2 regions of the Xanthomonas sp. NCPPB 3570 genome follow, and region 1 is predicted to be linked to the other one. Evidence: predicted binding sites of a transcription regulator. Region 1 holds the regulator's gene; the other holds the start of a gene.
What was found. Region 1 encodes FliA, which starts transcription of late flagellar genes. Its sites were predicted from a motif close to TAAAGTTTNNCNNNCNNNGGCCGATAA; they were not measured.

Region 1 (14,529 bases):
TCCGCTGCGCGGAGTCAACTCGCCGGTGATCGGCCAGTGGTTCTACCTGGCCTTCGGCATGATGTTCTTCACCGCCAACGGGCATCTGGCGGTGGTGTCGCTGCTGGTGGAAAGCTACAAGGCGCTGCCGATCGGCACCGCCCTGCCCGATGCGCAGGCCATGGCCTCGGTCGCGCCGAACTTCTTCATGAGCATCATGCGCGGGGCGGTGACCCTGGCGCTGCCGGTGATGGTGGCGATGATGGCGGTGAACCTGGCCTTCGGCGCGCTGGCCAAGGCGGCGCCGTCGCTGAACCCGATCCAGCTCGGCCTGCCGGTGGCGGTGGTACTGGGCCTGGCGCTGCTGGCGGTGCTGGTCGGCGAGATGGGGCCGCCGGTGCAGCGCCTGTTCGATGCCGCCTTCAACGCCGCGCGCGCGCTGACCGCATAGCCGGGACTCAAGCTGCAGCACAACGCGGCCGATACCGGCAGAAGGCTATCGTTGGCGCGCCAGGATGGGCGGCGGCACCGCCGACCGTCCCGGATACCGCCGATCGCCGCGGTCCGTCCCTTCGCCCATCGCTCGCCGCACGCCATGCCCTATCGCTCGCCAGCGTCCGCTCGTGCCTGCCCTCGCCGTGTCCCACGGCGGCGCGGCGGCGGCTGAGCGTCGTATGCGCACGGTCATGGGTCGATCCCTGTGGTGGCCGCTCTGGCTGCTGCTGTCCGCCCTGACCTGCATGGGGTCCACGCAGGCCCAAGTCATCCCGTTGCGGCACTACGCACAGGACCAGGGCCTGCTCGGCCTGGCCGGCACCTGCCTGCTGCAGCGGCGCGACGGCAGCCTGCTGGTCTGCAGCGAAAGCGGGCTGTACACCTTCGACGGCGACCAGTTCCAGCAAGTGACGCTGCAGGGCCGGGGTGGCCATTACATCTCCGATGCCGCCGAAGATGCCGAGCGGCGGCTGTGGGTGGCCACCTTCGATGCGATCTATGTGGACGACGGCGCGCCGGCGCGGTGGATCCCACTGGAACACGACAGCACGCCGTCGCATCGAAAGTTGAATCGCCCGCGCCTGGCCGCCCCTGCCTGGGGCATGGTAGTGCTGGACGACCGCCGCCTCCTACGCGCGGTGCGCAAGGCCGATGCCAGCGGATGGGAGCTGCGGCCCCTGTTCGATGCGGCGACGCTGGCGCGGCAACCGGAGCTGGCCGACATCCACGACCAGTTCGTCGTCGACGACACGCTGTGGCTGGGCTGCGCCAAGGCCCTGTGCCGGGTCGATGCCGACGGCCACGCCACCCGCTACGACCAGGCCCACGGCCTGCCGCCCGACTTCTGGCGCAACGCGGTGCGGGACCGCGCCGGCAGCCTGTGGGTCGTCGGCAGCAACAAGGTGATGCGGCTGCCGGCCGGCGCGACGCGCTTCCAGGAGCAGACACCCCCTGGTCTGCAGGGGCCGACCCTGGTGACATGGCGCGCGCCGATCCTGCTCGACCCGCAAGGCCGCGTGCTGGTGCGCACCAACCACGGCCTGGCGCGCTGGGAAGATAGGCACTGGCGCACCTTCGACCGTCGCAACGGCCTGCCCGAGGGCAACCTCGTCGCCATGCGCTTCGACCAGGCCGGCGACCTGTGGCTGAGCATGGACGGCGAAGGCGTGCTGCGCTGGAACGGCTATGGCTGGATCGAGAACTGGGATGTGTCGCAGGGCATCAGCCGGGCGCCGACCTGGAGCATCCAGCGTACCCAGCACGGCCAACTGCTGATCGGCAACGAGGGCGGTGTCGACCGGCTGCGCGAGGACGGCCGCTTCCAGCGCTGGGCCAGCGACAACGGCGCGCAGATGATCGGCCTGCGCCGCGCCGCGGACGGCACGCTGTGGAGCATCGGTTCGATCGGCGTGCTGCGTCACTACGACGTGCAGGGCCGGCTGCTGCGTGCGTATCCGCCGTTGCACAGCGGCGGCCGCCAGCGGATGGTGATCGCCAAGCAACTGTTCGTGGACGCGACCGACCGCGTCTGGATCCTCACCGACGACGGCGTCTACCTGCTGACGCAGGCGACTGCAGACGCTGTCCCGCAACGGCTGTCGACGCTGCCTGGCGGCGAGTACTCGGATATCCAGCAGCGCCACGACGGCAGCATGCTGGTGACCGGCGCCGCCGGGCTGTTCCGCCTGCGCGGCGACACCTGGACCCCGATCCGGCTGGTCGCCGACAGCGCGCCGGCGCAGCCGGCCCTCAGCAAGCTGCTGGTCCTGGACGACGGCCAGGCCTGGGCTAGCCTGTACGGCCCCGGTGCCTGGCAAGGGCGGCTCGACGGCGACACCCTGCACCTGGCGCCGGCCGACGCGGAGTTGAGCGGCCTGTATATCTACAACCTGCGCCGCACCCGCAACGGCTGGATCTGGATCAGCCACAACCAGGGCGTGGACGTCTATAACGGACGCGCCTGGGCACGGCTGACCCAGGCGCAGGGCCTGCTCTGGAACGACATGTCCGAGTCGGCCTTCCTGGAGGACCACGACGGATCGGTGTGGCTGGGCAGCAGCCGTGGCGTCACCCATCTGCTGGATCCGGCACGGCTGTTCCCGGCGCGGGCGCCGCGGCTGGCGCTCAAGGAATTCAGCCGCGGCGGTGTACCCATCGCCGCCGGCGCGCGCCTGCGCTGGAGCGAGGATCCCCTGCATATCGCAGTCGGTTCGCCGGACCTGTACGACGAACGCAACCGCATCAGCTTCCGTTATCGCTTCGAGGGCGCGCATACCCGCTGGCTGCACACGCCCAACTTCGAATTCGAGCAACCGCCACTGGCACCGGGCGACTACGTGCTGGAAGTCCAGTTGCTGGACGCCTACCGGCGCAGCGCCTCGGCGCCGCTGCGGGTGGCGTTCTCGGTGGCGCCGGTGTGGTGGCGCAGCCAGCCGATGCTGGCGCTGTATCTGTTGCTCGGTGGCGGCCTGGCGGTGGCGCTGCTGCATTGGCGCGAACGCCGCCTGCACCAGCGCCAGCGCGAACTGGCCGACCTGGTGGCGCGGCGCACCGAGGAACTGGAGCACGACAAGCGCGAACTGGAGATCGCCCGCGCCGCGCTGGCGGTGAAGGCCTCGCACGACGCGCTCACCGGCCTGCTCAACCGCGCCGGCATCCTCGAGGCGCTGGCTGCGCAGATGCGCCGCAGCGACGCCGAACAGACGCCGCTGGCCGTGGCGATGATCGACCTCGACCACTTCAAGCGGATCAACGACGAGCATGGCCATCTGGTCGGCGACGCGGTGCTGATCGAGGTGGCGCGGCGCCTGGGCGCCAACCTGCGCGACGCCGACCTGGTCGGCCGCTACGGCGGCGAGGAACTGCTGGCGGTGCTGCCCGGATTGCCGACGAGCTGCGGCGACCGGCTGCAGGCCCTGCGCACCATCATCGCCGGGCAGCCGCTGCGCATCGGCGAGCGGCAGTTGGCGATCACCGCCTCGATCGGCGTGGCCTGGTACCGGCCTGGCGAGCCGCTGCAGCAGTTGCTGGCGCGCGCCGACGCCGCCCTCTACCAGGCCAAGCGCCTGGGCCGCGACCGGGTGGAACTGCAGCCGGCCTAGCGGACGCCAAGCGACGCGCCGCGGCGCCGCCCTGCCTCGCTTCCGGGACCGGCACGGTCCTTGCAGGGCGCAGGGTCGATCCTGGCCGAGCGCACCCCCGATGTCCGAGAGCGAAGAAGGCGCAGAGCGCACAGAACAGCCAACAGACAAACGCCTGCGCGAAGCCCGCGAACAGGGCAACATCCCGCACTCGCGCGAGCTGGCGACGGCCGCGGTGTTCAGCGCCGGCGTCTTCGCCCTGATGGGCCTGTCCACCTCCATGACCGCCGGGGCGGTGGCCTGGCTGAAACAGGCGCTGCGCCCGGACCTGTCGATGCGCGAGCATCCGGAGGCGATGTTCGGCCATTTCGGCGACCTGCTGCTGAACCTGCTCTGGGTGGTGCTGCCGCTGGTCGGCATCTGCCTGGCGGCCAGCTTCGCCGCGCCGGTGCTGATGGGCACCCTGCGCTTCTCCGGCCAGGCGCTGATCCCCAAGTTCGATCGGCTCAACCCGATGAACGGGCTCAGCCGCATGTACGGCGCCGAGACCATCGTCGAGCTGCTCAAGTCGATCCTGCGCATGGGCTTCGTCGGCGGCGCCGCGATGCTGTGCCTGTGGGGCAGCACCGACTTCCTGCGCGGCCTGCTGCTGCAGCCGCTGGAACAGGCCATCGGCCACGGCCTGGGCTTCACCCTGCGGCTGCTGCTGTACACCGCCGGCGCGCTGGCGCTGCTGGCCGCGATCGACGCGCCCTATCAGAAGTGGAATTACATCCGCAAATTGAAGATGACCCGGGAGGAAGTGCGCCGGGAAATGAAGGAAAACGACGGCAGCCCCGAGGTCAAGGGCCGCATTCGCCAGATGCAGATGCAGATGTCGCAGCGGCGGATGATGGAAGCCGTGCCCAAGGCCGACGTGGTGGTGGTCAACCCCACCCACTACGCGGTGGCGCTGAAGTACGAGAGCGGGCGCATGCGCGCGCCCACCGTGGTCGCCAAGGGCGTGGACGAGATCGCCTTCCGCATCCGCGAGGTCGGCGAGCAGCACCGCGTGGCGGTGATCTCGGCGCCGCCTTTGGCACGCGCCTTGTATAGGGAAGGCCAACTCGGCAAGGAAATTCCCGTGAGACTGTATTCCGCGGTGGCGCAGGTCCTCTCGTACGTCTACCAGCTGCGCGCCTGGCGCAGCGGGCCGATGCCGCCGTTGCCGCCGTTGGAAGTGGATGAATTCGCCCCGGGGAGCCAGCCATGAGCCAGCCTGCCGCGCAGATGAACACGCGCAAAGTGATGGACATGATCAAGCACGGGCTCGGCGCCCCGGTGATCGTGTTGCTGATGCTGGCGATGGTGGTGGTGCCGCTGGCCGCCCCGGTGCTGGACGCCCTGTTCACCTTCAACATCGCCATCTCGCTGATGGTGCTGCTGGCGGTGGTGTACGTGAAGCGGCCGCTGGAGTTCAGCATCTTCCCGATCGTGCTGCTGATGACCACGATGCTGCGCCTGGCGCTGAACGTGGCCTCCACCCGTGTGATCCTGATCAACGGCCAGGGCGGCCACGGCGCGGCCGGCAAGGTGATCGAGGCCTTCGGCGAATTCGTGATCGGCGGCAACTATGCGGTCGGTATCGTGGTGTTCGCGATCCTCACCATCATCAACTTCGTGGTCATCACCAAGGGCGCCGGGCGCGTGTCGGAAGTGACCGCGCGCTTCATCCTCGACGCCATGCCCGGCAAGCAGATGGCGATCGACGCCGACCTCAACGCCGGCCTGCTGACCCGCGAGGAAGCCAAGGCCCGCCGCGAGGAGGTGCGCGAGGAAGCGGACTTCTACGGCTCGATGGACGGCGCCAGCAAGTTCATCCGCGGCGACGCCATCGCCGGCATCCTGATCCTGTTCATTAACCTGATCGGCGGCATGGCGGTCGGCGTCCTGCAGCATGGCATGCCGGTGGCGCAGGCCGCCTCCACCTACACCCTGCTGTCGATCGGCGATGGCCTGGTCGCGCAGCTGCCGGCACTGCTGGTGTCCTCGGCGGTGGCGATGCTGGTCACCCGTGCCTCGCGTTCGCAGGACATGGGCGCCTCGATGATGGGCCAGGTGTTCGGCCAGCATAAGGCGCTGGCGGTGGCCGCGGCGATCCTGGGCCTGGTCGGCCTGATCCCGGGCATGCCCAACGTCGCTTTCTTGACGCTGGCGCTGATCCTGGGCGTGCTGGCCTGGAAGATGTGGAAGCGCAGCCTGCAGCCGACCCCGGCCGCCGCCGAGGCGGCGCCGCAGGCCGCGGCCGCGGCCCAGGCCAACGCCGAACTGGGCTGGGACGAACTGCGCCCGATCGACCCGCTGGGCCTGGAAGTGGGCTACCGGCTGATCCCGCTGGTGGACAAGGCCCAGGGCGGCGAGTTGATGGCGCGGATCAAGGGCGTGCGCCGCAAGCTGACCCAGGACATCGGCTTCCTGGTGCCGCCGGTGCACATCCGCGACAACCTGGAACTGCCGGCCAACGCCTACCGCCTGCTGGTGCATGGCGTGCCGGTGGCCACCGCCGACATCCACCCGGACCGCGAACTGGCGCTGGATCCGGGCGGCGCGCTGGGCAAGATCGACGGCATCCCCGGCAAGGACCCGGCGTTCGGCCTGGATGCGATCTGGATCCAGCCGCACCTGCGCGCCCAGGCCGAGACCATGGGCTACACCGTGGTCGACCCGGCCACGGTGATCGCCACCCACCTCTCGCACCTGATCCGCGAGCACGCCCCGGAACTGCTCGGCCACGAGGAAGTGCAGCAGCTGCTGGCGACCCTGGCCAAGAGCGCGCCCAAGCTGGTCGAGGACCTCACCCCCAAGGCGTTGCCGCTGTCGGTGGTGGTGCGGGTGCTGCAGAACCTGCTGATCGAGAAGATCCCGGTGCGGCAGTTGCGCAAGATCGTCGAGGCCCTGGTCGAGCACGCCCCGCAGAGTCAGGAACCCGGCGCGCTCACCGCCGCCGTCCGCAACGCCCTGGGCCGGTTCATCGTCCAGGAGATCGCCGGCATGGCCCCGGAACTGCCGGTGTTCACCCTGGCCCCGCAATTGGAACGTGTCTTGCAGGACTCTACCCAGGGCAACGGCGCGGCGCTGGAACCCGGACTGGCCGAGCGCTTGCACCAAAGTCTGGCGGACTGCGTGAGCAAGCAGGAGGCGCGCAACGAACCGGCCGTGGTGCTGGTCCCGGCGCAGGTCCGCGCCGCCCTCGCCCGCCTGGTCCGCCACAGCGTCCCCGCGCTGTCGGTCCTGTCCTACAGCGAAGTGCCGGAGGACAAGCGGCTGAAGCTGGTGGGGACGATCAGTTGATGTTGCAGGGATTGGTGATTCGGGATTGGGGATTCGCAATAGCGGCCCATGCGAGCGGAGAGAGACAGCAGTGAAGGCATCGAACACAACCAAAGCAAGGCGATCGGGCGCAAGCCAGGCCGTGACCGTATCCGCGCTCCATCCCCAATCCCCAATCCCCAATCCCGGCTTCCAACCATGAAGATCAAACGCTTTGTCGCCCCCGACATGCGCACCGCCTTCCGGATGGTGCGCGACGAGCACGGGCCGGATGCGGTGATCCTGTCCAATCGGCGTACCGACGAGGGCATCGAGATCGTCGCCGCCAGCAACTACGACGAGGCACTGGTGCAGCGGGCGCTGGATGCGGTGCGCCCGGACGAGGCGCCGCGCGCCGCGGCCGCGCAGGCACCGGCCGCTCCCGCCCCGCGCGCTGCGCGTAACGACAGCGCCGCCGCCAGCCCGGCGATGGCGATGATGGCCGCGATCAGCGAGCGCCGCGGCAGTGCCGCGCCGGCCGCTTCCGCCACACGGCCGCTGACCCAGCCGGCGGCGCTGGCCGCCTCGGCGATGCCCGCCGCGGCCGCCCCGGCTGCCGCCGCACGCCAGGCCGCCCCGGCCAAGGCCGCGGCACCGGTCACCGGCCGCGCCGAGTTCAGCATCCCCGAGGACGTGTTCCGCAACGCCCCGATCAGCGTGCCCATGCCCAGCCCGTTCGCGACCCCGGCGCCGGCCGCCGAGGCCATGCCGGCCTGGCGCGACGACGTCGCCGCGGTGGCGCTGACCCCGCTGGCGAGCCCGAGCACGGCTCCGGCCCCGGCCGCGCCGAGCGTGGCAAAGGCCGACGCGCCGGCCGCTGCCGGAATCCCGGCGGCCGCCACGCTGGCGGCGGTGCCGACCTTCCCCGCCCCGCAGAACGACGAACAATTGACGCAGCTGCGCGACGAACTGGCGCTGATGCGGCAGATGATCGAGCGCGAGATGAACCGCCTCACCGACGAGCGCCTGCGTGGCTCGCCGGTCCGTGCCCAGGCGCTGGAGCTGATGGACGACTACGGCTTCGACAGCGGCATCACCCGCGACGTGGTCATGCAGATCCCCGCCGACCTGGAGCTGCACCGCGGCCGCGGGCTGATGCTGGGCCTGCTGTCCAAGCGCCTGCCGATCGCCCCGCTGGACCCGCTCGAGGAAGGCGGCGTGATCGCCCTGATCGGCCCCACCGGCGCCGGCAAGACCACCACCATCGCCAAGCTGGCCTCGCGCTTCCTGGAGCGCCATGCCGCCCGCGACGTGGCCCTGGTCACCACCGACACCATCCGCGTCGGCGGCCGCGAACAGCTGCACAGCTACGGCCGCCAGCTCGGCATCGCCGTGCACGAGGCCGACAGCGACGCCGCGCTGCAGCAGCTGCTGGAGCGCCTGGCCGACTACAAGCTGGTGCTGATCGACACCGCCGGCATGGGCCAGCGCGACCGCGCCCTGGCTGCCCAGCTGCACTGGCTGCGCGCCTCGCGGGTGGTCCGATCCTTGCTGGTACTCCCCGCCAACGCCCATTTCTCCGACCTGGACGAGGTGGTGCGCCGGTTCGCCGGCGCCGACCCACAGGGGGTCATCATGACCAAGTTGGACGAGACCGGGCGGTTCGGCAGTGCCTTGTCGGTGGTCGTGGACCACCGCCTCCCCATCACCTGGGTGACCGATGGACAGCGTGTGCCGGACGACCTGCACCGCGCCAACGCCGCCAGCCTGGTATTGCGCCTTGAAGATTTGCGGCGCGCTGCCGATAAGCCCTGTACTCCGGAGCAGACCCATGCCGTCGCGTGACTACGTCAATCTGACCAATGCCTTCCCCCTGTCGGCGACGCGCAGCGAACCGCTGGGTCCGGTGCGCACCATCGCCGTGACCGGCGGCAAGGGCGGCGTGGGCAAGACCAACATCTCGGTCAACCTGTCCATGGCGCTGGCCGACATGGGCAAGCGCACCCTGCTGCTGGACGCCGACCTGGGCCTGGCCAACGTCGACGTGCTGCTGGGGCTGACCCCCAAGTTCACCGTGGCCGACCTGGTCGCCGGGCGCTGCACCCTGGAAGAGGTGCTGATCGACATGCCCAACGGGCTGATGGTGGTGCCCGCCGCCTCCGGCCGCCGCTACATGGCCGAGTTGCCGCCGGCCCAGCACGTGGGCCTGGTCAACGTGTTCTCCGAGTTGCAGCGCGAGCTGGACGTGATGATCGTCGACACCGCCGCCGGCATCACCGACAGCGTGCTGACGTTCTGCCAGGCCGCGCAGGACGCGGTGGTGGTGGTCTGCGACGAGCCGGCTTCGATCACCGACGCCTACGCATTGATCAAGGTTCTCTCGCGCGAGCGCGGCGTGGACCGGGTGCAGATCGTCGCCAACATGGTCCGCGACCTCAACGAAGGCCGCCTGCTGTACGACAAGCTCAGCCGGGTCTGCGAGAAGTTCCTCGGCGACGTGTCGCTGAACTACCTGGGCTGCGTGCCGCAGGACGACTGGCTGCGCCTGTCGGTGCAGCGCCAGCAGCCGGTGGTCAAGGCCTACCCGTCCAGCCCGTCGGCGCAGGCGATCAGCGAGATCGCCCGGCGCACCGCGCGCTGGCAGGCGCCGACCGCCCCGCGCGGCAACGTCGAGTTCTTCGTCGAACGCATCATCCAGCGTGGGGTGGCCGCATGAACGCCGCCGCCCACTACCGCGCCGTCCAGCGCAACAGCGCCAACGACTACATCACCCAGCACTCGGACCTGGTCCGGCGCATCGCCCACCACCTGGCGGCGCGGCTGCCGGCCAGCGTCGAGATCGACGATCTGATCCAGGCCGGCATGATCGGCCTGATCGAGGCCTCGCGCAGCTACGACGCCGAACAGGGCGCCTCGTTCGAGACCTATGCCTCGATCCGCATCCGCGGCGCGATGATCGACGAGATCCGCCGTGGCGACTGGGTGCCGCGCTCGGTGCACCGCCGCGCCCGCGACGCCGCCTCGGCGATCCGCAAGATCGAACAGAGCACCGGCCGCGCCGCCGCCGCCAACGAAGTGGCCGCGGCGATGGACATGCCGCTTCCCGAATACCTGCGTTTGATGGAAGATGCCGCCCGCGGCCAGGTGCTGAGCCTGGAGTCGCGCATCGAGGACCATGGCGAACTGGATACCATCGCCAAGGGCGGACCCAATCCGCAGCAGATGCTCGAGCGCAGCGAATTCGGCCGCGAGCTGGGCAAGGCGATCGCGCAGTTGCCCGAACGCGAGCAGTTGGTGCTGTCGCTGTACTACGAGCAGGAATTGAACCTCAAGGAAATCGGCGCGGTGCTCGGGGTCAGCGAGTCGCGCGTGTGTCAGATCCATGGCCAGGCCACGGTACGGTTGCGCGGACGCCTGAAGGCGTTCGAGGTCGCCGATGCCGGTCTGGAAGACGAAGAATAGGAACCCTTAGGAGTCAGTGGTGAACAAGAACATGCGGATTTTGATCGTGGACGATTTCTCGACGATGCGACGCATCGTCAAGAATCTGCTCGGCGATCTGGGCTTCACCAATACCGCCGAGGCCGAAGACGGCAACAGCGCCCTGGCCGCGCTGCGCTCGGCGCCGTTCGAGTTCGTGGTCACCGACTGGAACATGCCGGGCATGACTGGCATCGATCTGCTGCGCAACATCCGCGCCGACGACAAGCTCAAGCACCTGCCGGTGCTGATGGTGACCGCCGAGGCCAAGCGCGAGCAGATCATCGAGGCCGCACAGTGCGGCGTGAACGGCTACATCATCAAGCCGTTCACCGCGCAGACGCTGCAGGAGAAGCTGGGCAAGATCTTCGAACGCCTGGGAGCGACCGCCTAAATGGAAGCCACCGCCGAACGTACCGCCCTGATCGAACGCCTGCAAGGCGCGCTGGACGCGCTGGAAAACGGCGACGAGGCCGGCTGGCGCAGGGAGATCGACACCCTCGCCGCCTGGCGCACGCGGCCGATGATGCAGGGCCTGAGCCGGCTCGCGCGCGATCTGGGGCAGGCGCTCGGCGAACTGCCGGTGGTGCCCAGCGAGGCCGGCGAGCTGGACGACGCCTGCTCGCGCCTGGACCACGTGGTGGAGATGACCGAACAGGCCAGCCACCGCACCCTGGACCTGGCCGAGGAATGCCGTGCGCTGGCCGACCAGCTCGCCGCCGGCGGCCTCAGCGGCGACCAGAGCGAGATCCTCGACAAGATCCGCCACAACCTCACCGAAATGGCCCTGGCGCAGAGCTTCCAGGACCTGACCGGGCAGATCATCCGCCGCGTCGCCGGCATCGTGCGCCGCGTGCACGAAGGCTTCGGCGCGCTGGGTCTGCCGCCGAAGGAAGAAAACAAGAAGGCCGACGGCAGCCTGGCCGGTCCGGCCCTGCCCGGCCTGGACCGCCACGGCGTGTCGCAGCACGACGCCGACGACCTGCTGTCCGGATTGGGACTCTAGAGCCTGCCCACGCCATTGGAATAGGCCACGCCGCACTTGGGTGCGCGCGGCGAGAAGAATGAGGGAATTTATGTCAACAAACGACCAAATGATGACGCAGGTTCGCGCGCACCCAAGCGCGGCCCTTCGGGTTGCCGTGTCCGGCCCCCAGGCGGCCGCGCACGGCTTGAACAGGCGGTCGGCCTGTCGCGGCGCCGCGCGCAACCACCTGGGAACCGGACACGGCAACGTGGCCTGTTCCAATCGCGTCGGCAGGCTCTAGCCATGAGCGCCGTACCCGACGACATCGCTGCCGACTTCATCATCGAGGCCCAGGAAATCCTGGACCGGCTCGGCGAGCAGCTGGTGTCGCTGGAGCAGGCGCCCGAGGACAGCGGCCAGCTCAACGCCGTGTTCCGCGGTTTCCACACGCTCAAGGGCGGCGCCGGCTTCCTGGCGATCAACGCCATGGTCGAGCTGTGCCACGCCGCGGAGGAAACCCTGGGCATGGCCCGCGCCGGCCAGGCCACCCTGCAGGCGCGGCACTTCGACGCCGCGCAGCAGTCGCTGGACTACCTGCAGTCGATGCTGGACGCCTTCGGCAGCGGCCAGGAGCCGCCGCGCGCGCCGGCGGAGCTGATCGCGCAGTTCGACGCGCACGGCGACGCCGCGCCGGCGCCGGCGCCGGCCAAGAGCGCCGCGCCGGCGCCCGCCGCCAAGGCGCCCGCGGCCGCCGCGGGCGATGCCGACCTGATCAGCGACGACGAATTCGAGGCGCTGCTGGACCAGTTGCACGGCGATGCGCCGCCGGCGGCCACGCCGCAGGCGCTGCAGCCGGCGCCGCGTGCGCCCAGCGCCGCGCCCAAGGCCGCGGCCGCCCCGGCCAAGGCCGCCGAGCCCGAGCACACCGTGCGCGTGGACACCAAGCGCCTGGACGCGATCGTCAACCTGATCGGCGAACTGGTGCTCTCGCGCAACCGCCTCAAGACCCTGCGCGTGCGCCTGCGCGACGAGGAACTGGACCGCGCGGTCAGCAGCCTGGACATCGCCACCGCGCGCCTGCAGTCGGCGGTGATGCGCACGCGCATGCAGCCGGTCGGCAAGGTGTTCTCGCGCTTCCCCAAGGTGGCGCGCGACGTCGCCCGCTCGCTCAACAAGGAAGTGGAACTGGAGCTGATCGGCGCCGACACCGAACTGGACCGCAACCTGGTCGAGGCGCTGGCCGATCCGCTGGTGCACCTGGTGCGCAACGCGATCGACCACGGCATCGAAGCCCCGGCGCTGCGCGAAGCCACCGGCAAGCCGCGCGGCGGCCACGTGCGCCTGTCGGCGCAGCAGGAAGGCGACTACGTCAGCATCGAGGTGCAGGACGACGGCGCCGGCATCGACCCGGAACGGCTGCGCGCCAAGGCCCGCGAGAAGGGCCTGATCGACCCCGAGGCCGCGGCCCGCCTGACCACCGAGGAATGCCTGCACCTGGTGTTCCTGCCCGGCTTCTCGACCAAGTCCGAGGTCACCGACATCTCCGGCCGCGGCGTCGGCATGGACGTGGTGCAGTCGCGCATCCGCGAACTCAGCGGCCAGATCCAGATCCAGTCGGAACTGGGCCGCGGCAGCCGCTTCCTGATCCGCGTGCCGCTCACCCTGGCGATCCTGCCGACCCTGCTGGTGCAGGCCGGCGACACCGTCTATGCGCTGCCGCTGGCGCGCGTGGTGGAAGTGCTGCACGCCCCGCGCCGCTCGCTGGGCTGGTTCGACGGCCGCGCCGTGCTCGACCGGCAATCGCACACCCTGCCGCTGGTGGACCTGCGCCAGTGGCTCAACATCGACGCCCCGCAACTGCCGCTGCTCACCGTGGTGGTGCTGCAGGCCGGCGAATCGCGCATGGGCCTGGTCGTGGACCAGGTCCGCGGCCGCGAGGAAGTGGTGATCAAGCCGCTGCCGCGCTCCCTGCGCGGCCTGCCCGGCTACGCCGGCGCCACCCTCATCGGCGACGGCCGCCTGGCGCTGATCCTGGATGTGGATGGCTTGAAGGCTTGAGGGGCCGGGATTGGGGATTCGGGAGTGGGGATTCGCAACGGCGGCTTCCCTGGGGCCTCGTTTTCCCTGATTCCGCCGTAGGAGCGGCTTCAGCCGCGACGCGGTGAGGCTGGGATTGGCGATAGCACGCGCGGCGCAGTGCCAATTGCCGAGACGATCCGAACGATTGTGCTTAGGCAACGCGCCAAGGTCCGCGCGTCGCGGCTGAAGCCGCTCCTACGACACACCGACCAACCCTGCGCCCTCGCGCTCTTGCCAATCCCAAATCCCGACTCCCGAATCCCGCCCCCATCAAGTCCCCTGGCCCCTGGCCGATACCTCCTGCATGGACAAGCTCAGTCTCATCGGCCTGCTGTTGGCGATTCTGTCGCTCATCGGCGGCAGCATCCTCAAGGGCGCCGGCATTTCGGCGCTGTGGTCGCCGGCTGCGTTCGTGATCGTGATCGTCGGCACCGTCGCCGCGATCCTGGTGCATACCCCGCCGTCCGTGTTCCGCCGTGCGTTCCAGATCGCCAAGTGGATCCTGTGGCCGCCGCCGAGCGATCGCCAGGCGCTGCTCAAGCAGATTGTGGAATGGAGCAACATCGCGCGCCGCCAGGGCCTGCTCGGGCTGGAGAACCAGGTGCCGCAGCAGCAGGATCCGTTCGTGCGCAAGGGCCTGCAGATGCTGGTGGACGGCGTGGAGCCGGAAGCCATCCGGCACATGCTGGAGATCGACCTGGAAGGCCAGGAACATTGCGACCTGGCCGCGGCCAAGGTGTTCGAGGGCATGGGCATCTACGCACCGACCCTGGGCATCATCGGCGCGGTGCTTGGCCTGATCGCGGTGATGAAGAACCTGGCCGACCCGAGCAAGCTCGGCCACGGCATCGCCGCCGCGTTCACCGCCACCATCTACGGCATCGCCTCGGCCAACCTGCTGTTCCTGCCGATGGCCGCCAAGCTCAAGAGCGTGATCAAGCACAGCTGCGGCGAGCGCGAAATGATCATCGAAGGGTTGATCGCCATCGCCCAGGGCGAGAACCCGCGCAACATCGAATCGAAACTGGCCGGATTCTTGCATTGAGTTGCCAATGGCCCGCAAGCACTCCCACGACGAGCACGCCAACCACGAGGCATGGGCCATCCCCTATGCCGACCTGATGACGTTGCTGCTCGCCTTCTTCGTGGTGATGTACGCGC
Region 2 (14,529 bases), 1.6 Mb from region 1:
TGCCGGCGGCGCTGGCGATCAGCGCCTGGCTGCCGTGGGCGATCACCCCGCTGATGATGATCGGCGGTGCCTTCCTGTGCTTCGAGGGCGTGGAGAAGCTGGCGCACCGTTTCCTGCATTCGAAGGAAGAGGATGCGGCACGTCACGCGCAGCAGGTGCAGGCGCTGGCCGACCAGCAGGTGGACGTGGTGGCGCTGGAGAAGGACAAGGTCAAGGGCGCGATCCGCACCGACTTCATCCTCTCGGCGGAGATCATCGTGCTGTCGCTGGGCGTGGTCGCCGGCGTGCCGCTCCTGCAGCAGCTCACGGTGCTGGTGGCGATCGCGCTGGCGATGACCGCTGGCGTCTATGGGCTGGTCGCCGGCATCGTCAAGCTCGACGACCTGGGCCTGTACCTGAGCCGCAAGGGCGCCGCCGCCGCGGCGATCGGCCGCGGCATCCTGTGGCTGGCGCCGTGGCTGATGCGTACGCTGTCGGTGGCCGGCACCGCGGCGATGTTCCTGGTCGGCGGCGGCATCCTGGTGCACAGCATCGGCCCGCTGCATCACGCCTTGCAGGGCATCGCCCCGAGCGGCGGGCTGGGCAGCCTGGTGCTTGCGGTGGGCAATGCGGTGGTGGGCGTGATCGCCGGCGCAGTGGTGCTGGCGGTGGTGCTGGGCATCAAGAAGGTGCGGGAGTAGGGATCCGGGATTGGAGATTCGGGATTCGCAACAGCGCCGCACAGGCCCGCTTTTGCGAATCCCCAATCCCGACTCCCCAATCCCGCGCCGGCCACGCCGGCGCCAGCTAATCGGCCGACACCACCCGATTCTTGCCGGCCTTCTTGGCCTCGTACAGCGCACGGTCGGCGCGGCGGATCAGCGCGTCCTGCGCTTCGCCGGGCTGGCGCAGCGCCACGCCGGCGCTGAAGCTGACGAACACGCGCTGGTCTTCGTGCACCACCGCGCGCTGGGCCAGCGCGCGCTGCACGCGGGTCACCGCCGCACTGGCCTCGAAGATCGTGCAGTCCGGCATCAGCAGCACGAATTCCTCGCCGCCGAAGCGGGCGACGGCGTCGCTGGCGCGCAAGGTGGTGCGCGCCACTTCCACCACGTGGCGCAGCGCGCTGTCGCCGCCGGGGTGACCGTAGGTCTCGTTGAGCTTGCGGAAATCGTCCAGGTCCAGCATCGCCACGCACAGCGGCTGCGCGCTGCGTTCGGTGCGCACCAGTTCGCGCGCGAACAGGTCCTCCAAGCCGCGGCGGTTGAGTGCGCCGGTGAGCTGGTCGACCCGCACCAGGCCGCTGACGTCCTGCAGTTCCTGCTCCAGGCGCAGGATGCGCTGCTCCGCCGCCTCCACCTCCTGGCGTGCGGCGATCAGATGATCGCGCGCGCGCAGCGCCTGCTCCTGCACGTGGCTGGTGTCCTGCAGCACTTCCTGCAGCAGGCGATTGAGGTCGGCGATGCTGCGCGCATCGCGGATGGTCTGCGAGTAGTCGGCGATGCGGTCGTGGAATTCGCCGGTGCTGGCGGCCATGCCGTCCAGGTCCGCGACGAAGGTCAGCATCAGATCCTTCATCGCCTCCTTGGATTCGGCGATGCCCTGCTTGAGCAAGCCCTGCTTGTAGATCACCTCGCGCAGGCTGCCGCGCGCCTCCTCGATCGAGTAGCGGTCCAGCGGTCCGGCGATCAGGTCGCGCACCACTGCGATCTGGCCCTGCAGCCAGCTGGTGTCGTCGAGCAGTTCGCCCACGTTCTCCAGCAGCAGGTCGAACAGGCTCAGCAACAGCGCCTGCTGCTCCTGGCCGTCGTTGGCGCGCAACGCGATCTGGTGGCACAGCTCGCGCACCTGCTGCGCCACCGGTTCCAGCGGTTGCCCGGGGCGCCACTGGCGCAGCGCCTCGCCGCTGGCCTCGGCCTCGCCGGCCAGTTCGGGCAGGGTGTGCAGCAGCGCCGCCAGTGCGCCGGCCACGGTCTGTCGCAGCAGGTCGCGCAGGCGCTCGCTGTCGCTGGGCCCGGCCAGCGGGTCGTCGACGTCGATGGTGCGGATGTACTTGTCGATCAGCTGGCGCAGTGCGCGGCCGTAGCTGGGCCAGTCGCCGCTGCTCGCCGCCGATTGCAGGCGCCGGCCCATGTCGCCCAGTTCGCCGTGCAGCGCCGCCATGCCGTCGGCGAAGGCACCGAGCAGGCCCAGCGGCTCGTGCGCCTGCTGGAACAGGCGGATCAGCGCGGCCGTGGCGGCAGCCGGGTCGGTCGCCGCCTCTGCAGGCGGCGCCGCGTGGCCGTGCTTGTGGCCGTGGCCGTGCGCCTGCGCGCGCGCCGGCAGCGTCGCGGTCGCCGCCGGATCGCGCCGACGCGGCGACAGCAGCTTGCGCAATCCGCTGATCGGCGGCTCGTCGCGTTGGTCCGACATGCCAGCCGGCTCCTCCCCAGGTCAATGCGCCGCCCATGGTGGCGCTCAGGATCTGGATATCGGCGCCGGCGGCGCGCGCTTGAGCGGGCGGATGGCGGGTCTGTGAAGAGGACTCCATGGCGGTCGTACCCTCACCCCCGGCCCCTCTCCCGGAGGGAGAGGGGAGTGGCGTGGCCGGCGGCGGAGTCCATCGGCGTGACAGACCCCTCCCTTCTCCCACCGGGAGAAGGTGCCCCGAAGGGGCGGATGAGGGTACGGTTCGCTAGGGAAGTGTCTGGGGGAAATGCTCCCTAGCCGTCGCACCCTCACCCCCAACCCCTCTCCCGGAGGGAGAGGGGAGCAACACCTGGCTTCCGAAAGATCGCGCGTGCCACGGCGCTGTGCAGAACGCGCACGACGCTGGCACTCTGGCGGCCGCGCCTGCCGCGGCGCGCCCACCACCACGGAGACTGCGCATGGCCGATTCCCGCGAACCCCTGCTGCACCCGGTCCCGATCCTGTCCTTGCGGCCCACGCAGATGACCGTGGGCATGCGCGAGGTCAAGGAGAAGCGCAGGCGCTGGCGTGCGCATGCGTCCAAGCACAAGCAGGCCGAGTTGCTCGGCACGCACATGATCCCGGTGGTGCTGGGGCCGGACGGCAAGTACTACGTGGTTGATCACCACCACCTGGCGCGGGCGCTGCACGACGAAGGGGTGGAGGACATCCTGGTCACGGTGATCGCCGACCTCAGCGTGGTCGACAAGGGCGCGCTGTGGAGCGTGCTGGATCATCGCCGCTGGGCCTATCCCTACGACGCCAAGGGCGAGCGCCGCCCGTTCAAGGACATGCCGGCGTCGATCGCCGACCTGAAGGACGACCCCTACCGCAGCCTCGCCGGGGAGGTCCGGCGCGCCGGCGGCTACGCCAAGGACACCACGCCCTTCAGCGAATTCCTGTGGGCCGACCTGTTCCGCCGCCGGCTGCGGCGCCGCGACATCAAGGAGGATTTCGCACGCGCCGTCGAGACCGCACTCGCGCTCGCCAAGAGCCGGGACGCGAGCTACTTGCCCGGCTGGTGCGGGCCGTCGTCCGACGACTGATCGGTCGCCGCGGCACCGTGCGGCTTGCCGCCCAGGACCGTGTGCAACGCGCGTTCGACGCGCCCGCCGAACAGCAGGATGAGGAAGGCGATGACCAGAGACACCGCCACGATCTGCCACTGGCCGGCGCCGCACATGATGCCGACGCAGGCGGTGAGCCAGACGCAGGCGGCGCTGGTCAGGCCGTGGACCCGCACGTGCTTCTCGACGTGATAGATGACGCCGGCACCGAGGAAGCCGATGCCGGTCAGGATGCCCTGGATGACGCGGCTGCCGGCATCGGTGAAGCCGCCCTTGCCGAGCGGGTCGGCCAACAGCACCACCATCGCGGTGGCCAGGCCGACCAGGCCCAGCGTGCGGATGCCGATCGGCTTGCCGTGCAGGTCGCGGTTCAACCCGATCGCCGCGCCGGCAAGCGCAGCGATGCCCAGGCGCACGGCGATGTCGGACAGCTCGATCAAGGCAGGTCTCCTGGTGGATACGGCGGGGTGGACGGCCGGCTCATCTTAGGCAACTCGGCCGCGCGCGCTGCGTGCACACTGTCGGCCGAGGTCAGAGCGCGGCGCGGACCTCGTCCAGACGGGGCGGGTTGGCGCCGGCGCGGGTGCAGTTGATCGCCGCGGCGGCCACGCAGAACTGCAGCAGGCGCTCCAGCGCGGCCGGTTCGCTGTCCAGCGCCGCCAGCGCGGCCGGATCGGGCAACTGCTGCAGCAGCGCCGCCTGGAAGCTGTCGCCGGCGCCGACGGTGTCGGCCACCTGCACCACGCGGCCGGGCACGCGCGCTTCGCTGTCGCCGCGCCAGGCCACCGCGCCGTCGCCGCCCAGGGTCATCACCACCAGCGACGGGCCCTGCTGCAGCCAACTGCGGGCGACGGCGAACGGATCCTGCTGCGGATACAGCAGCTCGATGTCCTCCTGGCTGACCTTGACCACGTGCGCCAGCGCGATCCAGCGCGCCAGCCGCGCGCGCCACACCGCCATGTCCGGCTCCACCGTCGGCCGCACGTTCGGATCCAGCGAGATCAGCCGCTGTCCGCGCTCGCGTTCGGCCAGCGCCTGGAAGGTGCTGGCGGTGGTCTCGGCGACCAGGGTGTAGGAGCCGAAATGCAGGCCGCCGACGCGCGCGTCCAGCGCCGGCAGGTCAGCCTCGGTCAGCGCGCGGTCGGCGCAGCCGGTGCCGTAGAAGGCGTAGTTGGGCACGCCGCTCGCGTCCAGCGCGACCATCACCAGGGTGGTCGCCTCGCGCTTGTCGATGCAGTAGTCCAGGGCCACGCCTTCGCCTTCGAGGGTGGCGCGCAGCTGGCGGCCGAGCGGATCGGTGGACAGGCCGGTGAACAGCGCCGACGGCGCGCCCAGGCGGGCCAGGCCGATCGCCACGTTGAACGGCGAACCGCCCTGGCGCGCGGTCATCGCGACCGAGGTGCCGGCATAGCCGTCGATGAAGATGTCGTACAAGGCCTCTCCGCACACCACGAACATCGAACCGCTCCTCGTCAGGTTGCAGCGCGCCGGCCGGCGCGATGGGGCGGCTATTGTGGCGTACCTGCTGCGGCGCGGCGACCGTGGGGGGTGGGTTGCTGGGCTGCCTTGTGGGATGGACGCCTGGCTGGGCTGCCGTTCCTTCTGTAGGGAGATGCCTGGCTGGCGCCCGTACCCTCATCCGCCCCTGCGGGGCACCTTCTCCCGGTGGGAGAAGGGAGAAGCCGCGCGGCCAAAGCCCCTCTCCCCCTGGGAGAGGGGTTGGGGTGAGGGTACGAGCGCGCAGCGCCTCATGGCCCACGCCGGCCGCAAACATCCCCGACAGCACCTTGCCACCACCCCTGCGATAGTCGCCCCATCCCAGCCAACCCCAAGGCCGTTCCCATGAAAATCCTGCTCGCCGGCGCCACTGGCCTGGTCGGCGGCCACGCGCTGACCCAGTTGCTGGCCGAGCCGGCCTGCAGCGCGGTGATCGCGCCGACCCGGCGCGCGCTGGCCATGACCCATCCCAAGCTGCACAACCCGGTGTTCGACTTCGACGCGCTGCCGGCACAGGCGCCCTGGTGGCAGGTGGAGGCGGCGATCTGCGCGCTCGGCACCACGATGCGCCAGGCCGGCTCGCGCGCGGCGTTCCGCCTAGTCGATCACGACTATCCGCTGGCGATCGCGCGCCTGCTGCGCCAGCACGGCACCGAGGCCTTCGCGCTGAACTCCGCGCTGGGCGCGAATCCGCGGTCCTGGGCGTTCTACAACCGGGTCAAGGGCGACCTGGAACACGACCTGCGCGCGCTCGGCTTTCCCTCGCTGACCCTGGTGCGGCCCGGCCTGATCGGCGGCGAGCGTGCGCAACGCCGCCGCAGCGAGCATGTCGCCAGCGTGGTGCTGCGCGCGCTCGGACCGCTGTTGCCGCGACGCTACCGGATCAATCCGGCCGAACATATCGCCGCGGCGCTGGTCGATGCCGCGCTGCGGCCGCGACCGGGCGTGCAGGTGATCGAGGCGGCGCAGTTGGCTTAGGAGCGGGGATTGGGGAGTGGGGATTCGGGATGGGCAATGAAGCTCAGGCGCGCAGCAGTGCGCGCGCGTCGCCTCAGGCGCCCAGCGACTGTCCGCCGTCCACCGCCAGCACCTGGCCGGTGATCCAGCGCGCCTGCGGCGAGGCCAGGAACAGCGCCGCGTTGGCGACGTCGTCGAGTGCGCCGAAGGCGCCGAACGGAATGCTGGCGCGGATCTGCCGGTAGAGCTCGGGCTGCTGCTGGCGGCGCTGCTCCCACAGGCCGCCGGGGAATTCGATGGACCCGGGCGCGATCGCATTGACCCGGATCCGCTCGCGCGCCAGCTGCGTCGCCAGGGTGGTCGTGTAGTAGTTCAGTGCCGCCTTCGCCGCTGAGTACGCCGGCACCCGCGGCGTCGGCCGCAGGCCGTTGATCGAGCTGATGTTGAGGATGCAGCCGCGACCACTGCCGCGCAGGTGCGGCAACGCGGCGCGGTTGCAGCGCACCGCGGCCATCAGGTCGATGTCGAAGCCGGCCTGCCAGCTCGCATCGTCGTCGCCATGGCCGTAGCCGGAGGCGTTGTTGACCATCACGTCGACGCCGCCCAGCGCGTCGGCGGCCTGCGTCACCCAGGCCTCGATCTGCGCGGCGTCGGCCAGGTCGCAGCACTGCTGCGCCACCGGATGGCCATGGCGCTGCAACTGCGCGGCGGCCTCGGCCAGCGGCGCGGGACTGCGCGCGCAGATCGCCACCGCCGCGCCGTGGCCGGCGAAGGCGTCGGCGATGGCCAGGCCGATGCCGCGGCTGGCGCCGGCGACGAGCACGCGGTATCCCGCGAAGGCGGACGGATCGTTCATCGGTGGCTCCTGCGTGGCGGTGGGGCGTGCGTCGATTATCCGCGCAATCCGCAGCGCGCGGCCGCTTCTGGCACCATGGCAGCCCATCCCACGCAGCGCCGTCCCGCGACGGCCGCCTGAGCGTGGCTCACAACACGTCGCGCGTAGTTCCGCACCCGCTTGGCGGCTGCGCAGTCGTTTTGTTGGCTGCGCTTGTTCCCTTTCCAGGATTTCCCGCAATGAAGAAGACCTACCGGCTCCGCATCGAAGGCAAGCATCCCGATCGCCTGCTCGATGCCGCCAAGCACGACATCCGCAAGTACATCCGCCGCGAGCGCCGCAAGACCCTGCCGGCCGGCGCCGACTATTGGGATTTCGACACCCTGTTCGGCACCGAGGAAGCCACCGCCGCCGTGCTGCCGCCGGCCGAGCTGCTGCGTGCGGTCGACGCGTTGGTCGCCGCCGGCGGTGAGCAGTTCTACGTGGAGATCCGCAGCCGGGCGTGCACGCGGCCGCCGCGGGCCAAAGGCGGACAGGGCGAAAGCGAGCACGATTTCTTCGAGGACTGAGCGCGATCCGGCGCACCCGCGCGTCGGGGCCGTGCCGGGCGGCTCAGCCGCTCGCGGGTGGTTCGCCGCCCTGCGCACGCGCCGCGCGCAGCCTGTCCTTCTTGCTCGGCCGCTTGCCCTTGACGCCACCGGTGGAGGCGGCGGCTTCCGTGGCCGCCGCGGCCGGCGCAGGCGTCGGCTCGAAACCGGGAATGCGTTCGCGCAGCACGCGCACGCCCTGGCGTTTCTCGATCAGGCGCAGATGCGCCGCGCTGGCGGCATCGACGAAGCTCAGCGCCTGACCCTCGGCGCCGGCGCGGGCGCTGCGGCCGATGCGATGGGTGTAGTCCGCGGTGGAGCGCGGCAGGTCGTAGTTCACCACCACCGGCAGCGCGGCGATGTCGATGCCGCGCGCGGCCAGGTCGGTGGTCACCAGCACCCGCAGTTGTTGCTGACGGAACGCCTCCAGAGTGCGCTGACGCCGGCCCTGGGCGAGGTCGCCGTGCAGCGGTTGCGCGGCGATGCCGGCCTTGCTCAGCGCCGTGGCGACCTGCTCGGCGCTGCGCCGGCTTGCCACGAACACCAGCGCGCGCGGCCAGGCTTCGTGTTCCAGCAGATGCAGCAGCAGGGCCACGCGACGGCCTTCGTCGACCTCGATCGCGCGCTGGCGCAAGGTTGCGGGAATCGGCGCGGCGTCGGCGGCAACGCCGATCCGCCGCGGCGCGCGCAGCAGGCGCGTGGCCAGCGCCGCGATCGGCGCCGGCATGGTGGCCGAGAACAGCAGGGTCTGCCGCGTCGGCGGCAGCAGGTGCAGCAGCCGCTCCAGTTCGGCGCCGAAGCCCAGGTCGAGCAGACGGTCGGCCTCGTCCAGCACCAGGTGCGCCACCGCGTCCAACTGCAGCGCGCGCTGCTCCAGCAGATCCAGCAGGCGTCCGGGCGTGGCCACCACCACGTCCGCACCGCCGCGCAGCGCCAGCATCTGCGGATTGATCGAGACCCCGCCGACCGCCACCACCACCCGCGGCCGCCGCGGCAGTTCCAGGCCCAGCGCGACGAAGCTGTCGGCGACCTGCACCGCCAGTTCGCGGGTCGGCACCAGCACCAGCACGCGGGTGGAGCGCGCCGGCCTGTCCGCCTGTGCGCAGGCCTGCAGCAACGGCAAGGCAAACGCCGCGGTCTTGCCGGAACCGGTCTGGGCCATGGCCAGCAAGTCGTGGCCGGCGACGATCAGCGGCACCGCCTGCTGCTGGATCGGCGTGGGCGTCTGCCAGCCGGCACGCGCGAGCGCGGCGGCGAAGGCGGGATACAGCGCGGACGACAGACCGAGGGAAGCGAACGACATCGGGGGCGGGCAGGGCGCGGGAGAGACCGCACAGTATCGCCGACCCGGCGCAGGAGCGGCTTCCGTCGTGACGTTTTGGCGATCGCGCGTCGCGGCTGATCCCGAAAAGGGGACAAGAGCCGCTCCCACAAGGGCGTGCGGCCAGCTCGCCGAGTGCGTTGTGGGAGGGACTTCAGTCCCGACGCATTGCGCCATCGGAACGCACGCCACTTCGCCCGTCGCGGCTGATCCCGAAAAGGGGACAAGAGCCGCTCCTACGAGGCGATATCAGGTGTTGCCAATCCCCAATCCCCAATCCCAAACCGCAACGCACGGCCATCCACGCGGATGGCCGTGCGCGTCCTTGCGGACGTTACTGCGGGCAGCTCACGCCGACGGCGGCGAAGGCATTGCGCACCGCGGTCACCGAACGGCTCAGGTCGCTGGCCGCGGTCTGCACGCCGCAGGCGCCGCTGTTGAAGGTGGTGCTGGGCGTCCAGTACAGCTGGTTGGCGCGGGCGAACACTTCGAACGCGCTGCGCGTGTTCCAGCCGGAGGTGGTGGCAAGGGTGTAGAACGCCTTGTTGTAGACGCCCGAGGAGTAATGCACGTCCAGGCCGCTGCGGTAGTTGGCGGCGTTGTCGATCGAGCTGCCGTCCTGGGTCGGGGTGGCCATGTAGCGCAGGGCACCGTTGGCCTTGAAGATCTCGGTGCCGACCTTGAAGTCGTTCGTGCCCTTGAGGTAGTACTCGGTGGCCTCGCCGGCCATGTCCGAGAACGCCTCGTTGATGCCGCCGGACTGGCCGGAATAGGTGAGGTTGGAATGCTGCTCGGTGAAGCCGTGCGAGACCTCGTGGCCGGCGACGTCGGCGCTGACCAGCGGATAGAAGCGCGTGTTGCCGTCGCCGAAGTTCATCGTCGAGCCGTTCCAGAAGGCGTTCTCGTAGCGCGTGCCGTAATGCACGCGCATCACCAGCTGGAAGGTCAGCGGCGCCACGCCGACGTAGCTGCGGTACATCTTCTCGATCACGCCGCCGAAGTAGTGCGCGTCGTTGATCGGCGAGTAGGCGCCGTTGATGGTCTTGTAGGTATTGCGCGGGCAGGTGAACTGGTACGCGGTGGTGCCGGAGCTGCCGCCGTTGAGGTTCACCGACTTGACGTTGGTGTTCTGCATGCGGCAGTTGTCGTCCACCTCCAGGAAGCCGTGGATGCTGTCGCTGCCGTACTCGTACTGGCCGGTCTTGGCGTTGCCGCCGGGGCCGGTGGCGTCGCGCGTGGTCAGCGCGTCCCACTGCTTGAGGATGGCGCCGCTGCGCGCGTCCACGATCACGAACGGCCGGCTCGGCGCGCCGCCGTTCGGCGCATCGGCGAAGAACGACACCACGTAGACCAGGTGCGCGCGGTCGCTGTCGTCGAGATAGATCATCTGCGGCGCCTGCGCGCGTTCGATGCGGCGCTCGGCCTGGGCGGCGCCCAGCGCGACGCGTTGGGCCACACGTAGCGCGGCATCGGCGCTCAGCGAGGTGCTGGCGGCGTTGGCGGCGGTGGCCGGCAGTTCGCTGGCCAGCCCGGCGACCGAACGGCCGAACAGACTGCGCACGCTGCCGTCGGCACGTTCGCTGACGATCACCTGCTCGCCCCACACCGGAATGCCGCGGAAGGTCTGCTGGTAGCGGCGGTGCACGGTGCCGTCGGCATCTTCGCTGCTGCCGAGCAGGGTGAGCGCGGACTCGGCGTCCAGCCCGATCAGTTCGGCATGGCGGACCGCGGGTGCGGCCGGGATGCCGCCGACGCGGGCGGCGGCGCTGCGGTACTGGGTACCGAGCGTATTCGGGTTCTTGGCGTGCAGGTCGACGCGTTGCGCCGCCTGGGCGGACGTGGCGGCGAGCGCAAGCAGCAGGGACGGCAGCAGTGCCAACGGGCGATGACGAAGCGACTGGGTCATGTGCGGAATCCTCGAGCGCAAGAAGGAAGGACGCGCCGACGCGGCAGCGAGGCGGCCGTGGCGCGGTGCGTGGCATGACGTTTCTTGGCAGTGCGGCCGATCGGCGCAGTGCCTCCCCTGTGCAACGACCATAACGGCGTCGCTGCGTCGCGTGGTAGACAGGTTGCGTTCAGGGTTTTTGCATCGAGCAGATGCGGTATCGCCGTAGCTGCGACGTGTGATGCGCAATCGAGCCAAGGCGGTTGGCCATCACGTGCCTGCAGGTCGGCGGATGTGCACCGAATGCATGCGAAGCGATCGCAGCACCAATGCCGGACCGCCGGTAGCACTTGATCCCTGCACTGTGGGAGGGGCTTCAGCCCCGACGCGCTGTGCAGGAATTGCTCGGGAGAGCATCCCGTAGTGTGTAGAAGACTGCAGAGACCACGCGCGCCTCTGCTTGGCCTCCGAGGCATCCAATGCAGAACGGCCTCAATCCCGATGCCTTTAGTTCGTCGCGTCGGGACTGAAGTCCCTCCCACAATGGGAGGCATCTACTGCCTGGCGCGCAGATGCACCGTTTGGTTTCATGCAGATCGGCTGATGTGTACCGAATGCATGCGAAGCGATCGGCAGCACCAATCCCGAACCGCCGGTAGCGCTTGGTCACTGCACTGTGGGAGGGGCTTCAGCCCCGACGCGCTGTGCTGGAATTGCTCGGGAGAGCATCCCGCGGTGTGTAGAAGACCGCAGAGACCACGCGCGCCTCTGCGTGGCCTCCGAGGCATCCAATGCAGAACGGCTTCAATCGCGATGCCTTTCGTTCGTCGCGTCGGGACTGAAGTCCCTCCCACAATGGGGATGCATGCCGCCATGGCGGCGCATCTGCTGCGTCAGGCGCAGCAGATGCGCCGTCTGGTGTCAGGCAGGTTGGCTGATCTGCAAGACGGCCGGCGCTCAGGCCGGCAGCGCCAGATCGTCGATCATCGCGCGCAGGAAGCGCGCAGCCTCCCCGCCGGTGCAGGCGCGGTGGTCGAAGCTCAGCGACAGCGGCAGGATCTTATGCGTCTCCACGCCGCCCATCACCGGCACCAGTTGGTGACGGGCACGGCCGGCGGCGACGATGGCCACGCACGGCGGTACCACGATCGGGGTGGCGTAGCGGCCGGCGAACATGCCGAAGTTGGACAGCGAGATGGTGTAGCCGCTCAGCTCCGAGGCCGGGATGCTGCGCGCCTCCACCTGCTGGCGCAGGCGGTTGATGCCTTCGCGCACGCCGCGCGCATCGAGCATGTCGGCATTGCGCAGGGCCGGCACGAACAGGCCGTCGTCGGTGTCCACGGCGATGCCGATGTCCACGTGCGCGTGCAGGGTGCGGGTCAGCGCCTCGCCGTCGAACCAGGCGTTGAGCGCCGGCACCGCCTGGCAGGCGGCGACGATCGCGCGCACCAGGCGCCCGGTGGTGTCGTTGCCCGGCGTCCACGCGTGCAGGTCGGCATCGTCGTTGAGCGTGGTCAGCACCACCTGGCGCTGGGCCTCGGCCATCACCCGCGCCATGTTGCGGCGTACGCCCTTCAACGGCTCGGGCTGGCCCTGCGCGGCCACGCCCGGCGGCTGCGTGCGCATTGGCTTGCCGGCGGCGGAGAGCGGGGTGCGCGTGGGCGCGGCTTGGGATGTGCGGGCTACCGTAGGAGCGGCTTCAGCCGCGACGGCAGGATGGCGTGGGGTCGCGGCTGAAGCCGCTCCTACGACGGCGCCGGCCTTCGCCGAACCATCGGCCGCGGCCTGCTTGACGTCGGCCAGGGTGACTGCGCCGTCGGCGCCGCTGGCGCGCACCCGGCCCAGGTCCACGCCCAGCTTCTTGGCCAGGGCGCGCACGGCCGGCATCGCGCGCACGCCGCCGACCGACACGGCCTGCTCGCTGTGCACGGTGTTGGAGCTCTGCATCGCCCCGACCACGGTGCCGGCATCGTCGCGCTCGCCGGCGGTCTGCGCGTTGTCGGCGTCGTGCAGTTCGCCGCCGTCGTCGGAGGCGACCACGCGGTCGTCGGCCGCGGCGGTGTCGGCGCCGGCGCCCTTGCCGGACGCGGCCGGTGCCGCGCCGCCGTGGTGATGGCCGGTGTCCTGGCCTTCGGCGCGCTGCGGCAGGTTCGGGTCGGGCGCGAACTGCGCTAGCATGCTGCCGGTCACGACGATGTCGCCCGGCGCGCCGGCCAGCTTCAGCACCTTGCCGGACACCGGCGAGGGCACTTCGACCACCGCCTTGGCGGTTTCCATCGACACCAGCGGCTCGTCCAGCCGGATGGTGTCGCCTTCCTTGACGAACCACTCGACGATGGTGGCGTCGGGCAGGCCTTCGCCCAGGTCGGGCAGATTGAAATTCTTGGTTTGGCTCATGTGGTCTCTTCCAGCAGTTCCAGGTCGCGTGCCGGCAGCCAGCCCTGCGTGCCGTCGGCGCGCTCGGCCCACCACCAGTCGCCGTATTCGTGATGCAGGACGACGGTGTCGCCCTGCGCGGCATCGAGTTCGCGCGCGTCGTAGTCGCGCAGCGCAACGGCATGGCCGTCGCCGGTCGGCTGCAGCCAGGCGAGCGGCGCCCAGCCGGCGCTGCCGGCGGCATTGGTGATCCAGACGAACGCGGGCCACTCTTCGTCGCGCACGCCCAGCGCGATCCGCTCGCCGGCGGCGATGCGGATCGGATGCGGATAGGCGGCGCGGTAATCGCTGATCAAACGTGCCTGCATATCAACCCGCGGCCATCGCCCGCTTGGCCGCTGCGACGATCTTGTCGGTGCTCGGCAGGTACTTCATTTCCAGCCGGAACAGCGGGATATGGGTGTCGTAGCCGGTCACGCGCTGCACCGGCGCGACCAGGTCGTACATCGACTGCTCGGCCAGGCGCGCGGCGATCTCGGCGCCGAAGCCGGCGCTGCGCGGGGCTTCCTGCACGATCACGCAGCGGCCGGTGCGTGCCACCGATTCGGCGATGGTGTCGAAATCCAGCGGGCGCAGCGTGGCCACGTCGATCACTTCGGCGCTGATGCCGTCGGCGGCGAGCCGGTCGGCTGCCTCCAGCGCTTCCTTGACCTGCGCGCCCCAGGCGACCAGGGTCACGTCGGTGCCGTCGCGCAGCACGAAGCACACGTCCAGCGGCAACGCCTCGCCGTCGTCGGCGACCACTTCTTTGTACTGCCGGTAGATGCGCTTGGGCTCCATGTAGATCACCGGATCCGGCTCGCGGATCGACGCCAGCAGCAGGCCGTAGGCGCGCTGCGGCGAGGACGGCAGCACCACGCGCAGGCCGGGCACGTTGGTGAAGATGGCTTCGTTGGCCTCGCTGTGGTGTTCCGGCGCGCGGATGCCGCCGCCCCACGGCACGCGCAGCACCAGCGGGCAGTGCAGGCGGCCGCGGGTGCGGGTGCGCAGGCGCGCGGCGTGGCAGATCAGGTGATCGACCATCGGGTAGACGAAGCCATCGAACTGCGCTTCGGCCACCGGCTTCATGCCCTGCGCGGCAAGGCCGACGCTGAGCCCGGCGATGGTGGTCTCGTCCAGCGGGGTGTCGAGCACGCGCTGCGCGCCGAAGCGCTGCTGCAGGCCGGCGGTGGCGCGGAACACGCCGCCGTTGACGCCCACGTCCTCGCCCAGCACCAGCACCGACGGGTCGTGCTGCAGTTCCCAGGCCAGCGCCTGGGTCACCGCTTCGATCAGGGTAATGGGCGTGCTGGTCATCGGGTTGTCTCCGCGCGCGGTGGCGGCGCTGTGGGCGGTGCCGGCCGCGGACGCGGCCGCGTGGTCGGCGAGGCGGGGGCTCAACTCATCCATGGCGCTGCTCCAGAGCGATGGCCTCGGCGCGCTGCGCGAGCAGGTCCGGCGGCGGGTCGGCGTACAGGTAATCGAACATGGCTTCCACCGGCTGCACCGGGGTTTCCAGGTAGGCGTTGAGCTCGATG

Region 2: AC1PLR_RS03010 (GGDEF domain-containing protein) is a predicted target of FliA. The motif match lies at 2,448-2,474, and genes of this name have one in related genera.

The regions. Positions count from the first base shown of each region.
Region 1 is NZ_CM161513.1:2,234,263-2,248,791, reverse strand. Features, by position in the region: gene fliR (flagellar biosynthetic protein FliR) at 1-430, shown strand, start outside; gene AC1PLR_RS09845 (ligand-binding sensor domain-containing diguanylate cyclase) at 666-3,575, shown strand; gene flhB (flagellar biosynthesis protein FlhB) at 3,676-4,806, shown strand; gene flhA (flagellar biosynthesis protein FlhA) at 4,824-6,884, shown strand; gene flhF (flagellar biosynthesis GTPase FlhF) at 7,062-8,687, shown strand; gene AC1PLR_RS09825 (MinD/ParA family ATP-binding protein) at 8,674-9,558, shown strand; gene AC1PLR_RS09820 (RNA polymerase sigma factor FliA) at 9,555-10,304, shown strand; gene cheY (chemotaxis response regulator CheY) at 10,324-10,716, shown strand; gene AC1PLR_RS09810 (protein phosphatase CheZ) at 10,717-11,328, shown strand; gene AC1PLR_RS09805 (chemotaxis protein CheA) at 11,593-13,347, shown strand; gene AC1PLR_RS09800 (flagellar motor protein) at 13,673-14,413, shown strand; gene motD (flagellar motor protein MotD) at 14,421-14,529, shown strand, end outside.
Region 2 is NZ_CM161513.1:676,469-690,997, forward strand. Features, by position in the region: gene AC1PLR_RS03005 (DUF808 domain-containing protein) at 1-680, shown strand, start outside; gene AC1PLR_RS03010 (GGDEF domain-containing protein) at 787-2,391, opposite strand; gene AC1PLR_RS03015 (ParB-like protein) at 2,847-3,473, shown strand; gene AC1PLR_RS03020 (MgtC/SapB family protein) at 3,434-3,934, opposite strand; gene AC1PLR_RS03025 (carbohydrate kinase family protein) at 4,026-4,952, opposite strand; gene AC1PLR_RS03030 (Rossmann-fold NAD(P)-binding domain-containing protein) at 5,337-5,969, shown strand; gene AC1PLR_RS03035 (SDR family NAD(P)-dependent oxidoreductase) at 6,043-6,804, opposite strand; gene AC1PLR_RS03040 (DUF6172 family protein) at 7,023-7,352, shown strand; gene AC1PLR_RS03045 (DEAD/DEAH box helicase) at 7,396-8,673, opposite strand; gene AC1PLR_RS03050 (M4 family metallopeptidase) at 9,026-10,597, opposite strand; gene AC1PLR_RS03055 (dihydrolipoamide acetyltransferase family protein) at 11,534-12,973, opposite strand; gene AC1PLR_RS03060 (SH3 domain-containing protein) at 12,970-13,320, opposite strand; gene AC1PLR_RS03065 (alpha-ketoacid dehydrogenase subunit beta) at 13,322-14,401, opposite strand; gene pdhA (pyruvate dehydrogenase (acetyl-transferring) E1 component subunit alpha) at 14,394-14,529, opposite strand, start outside.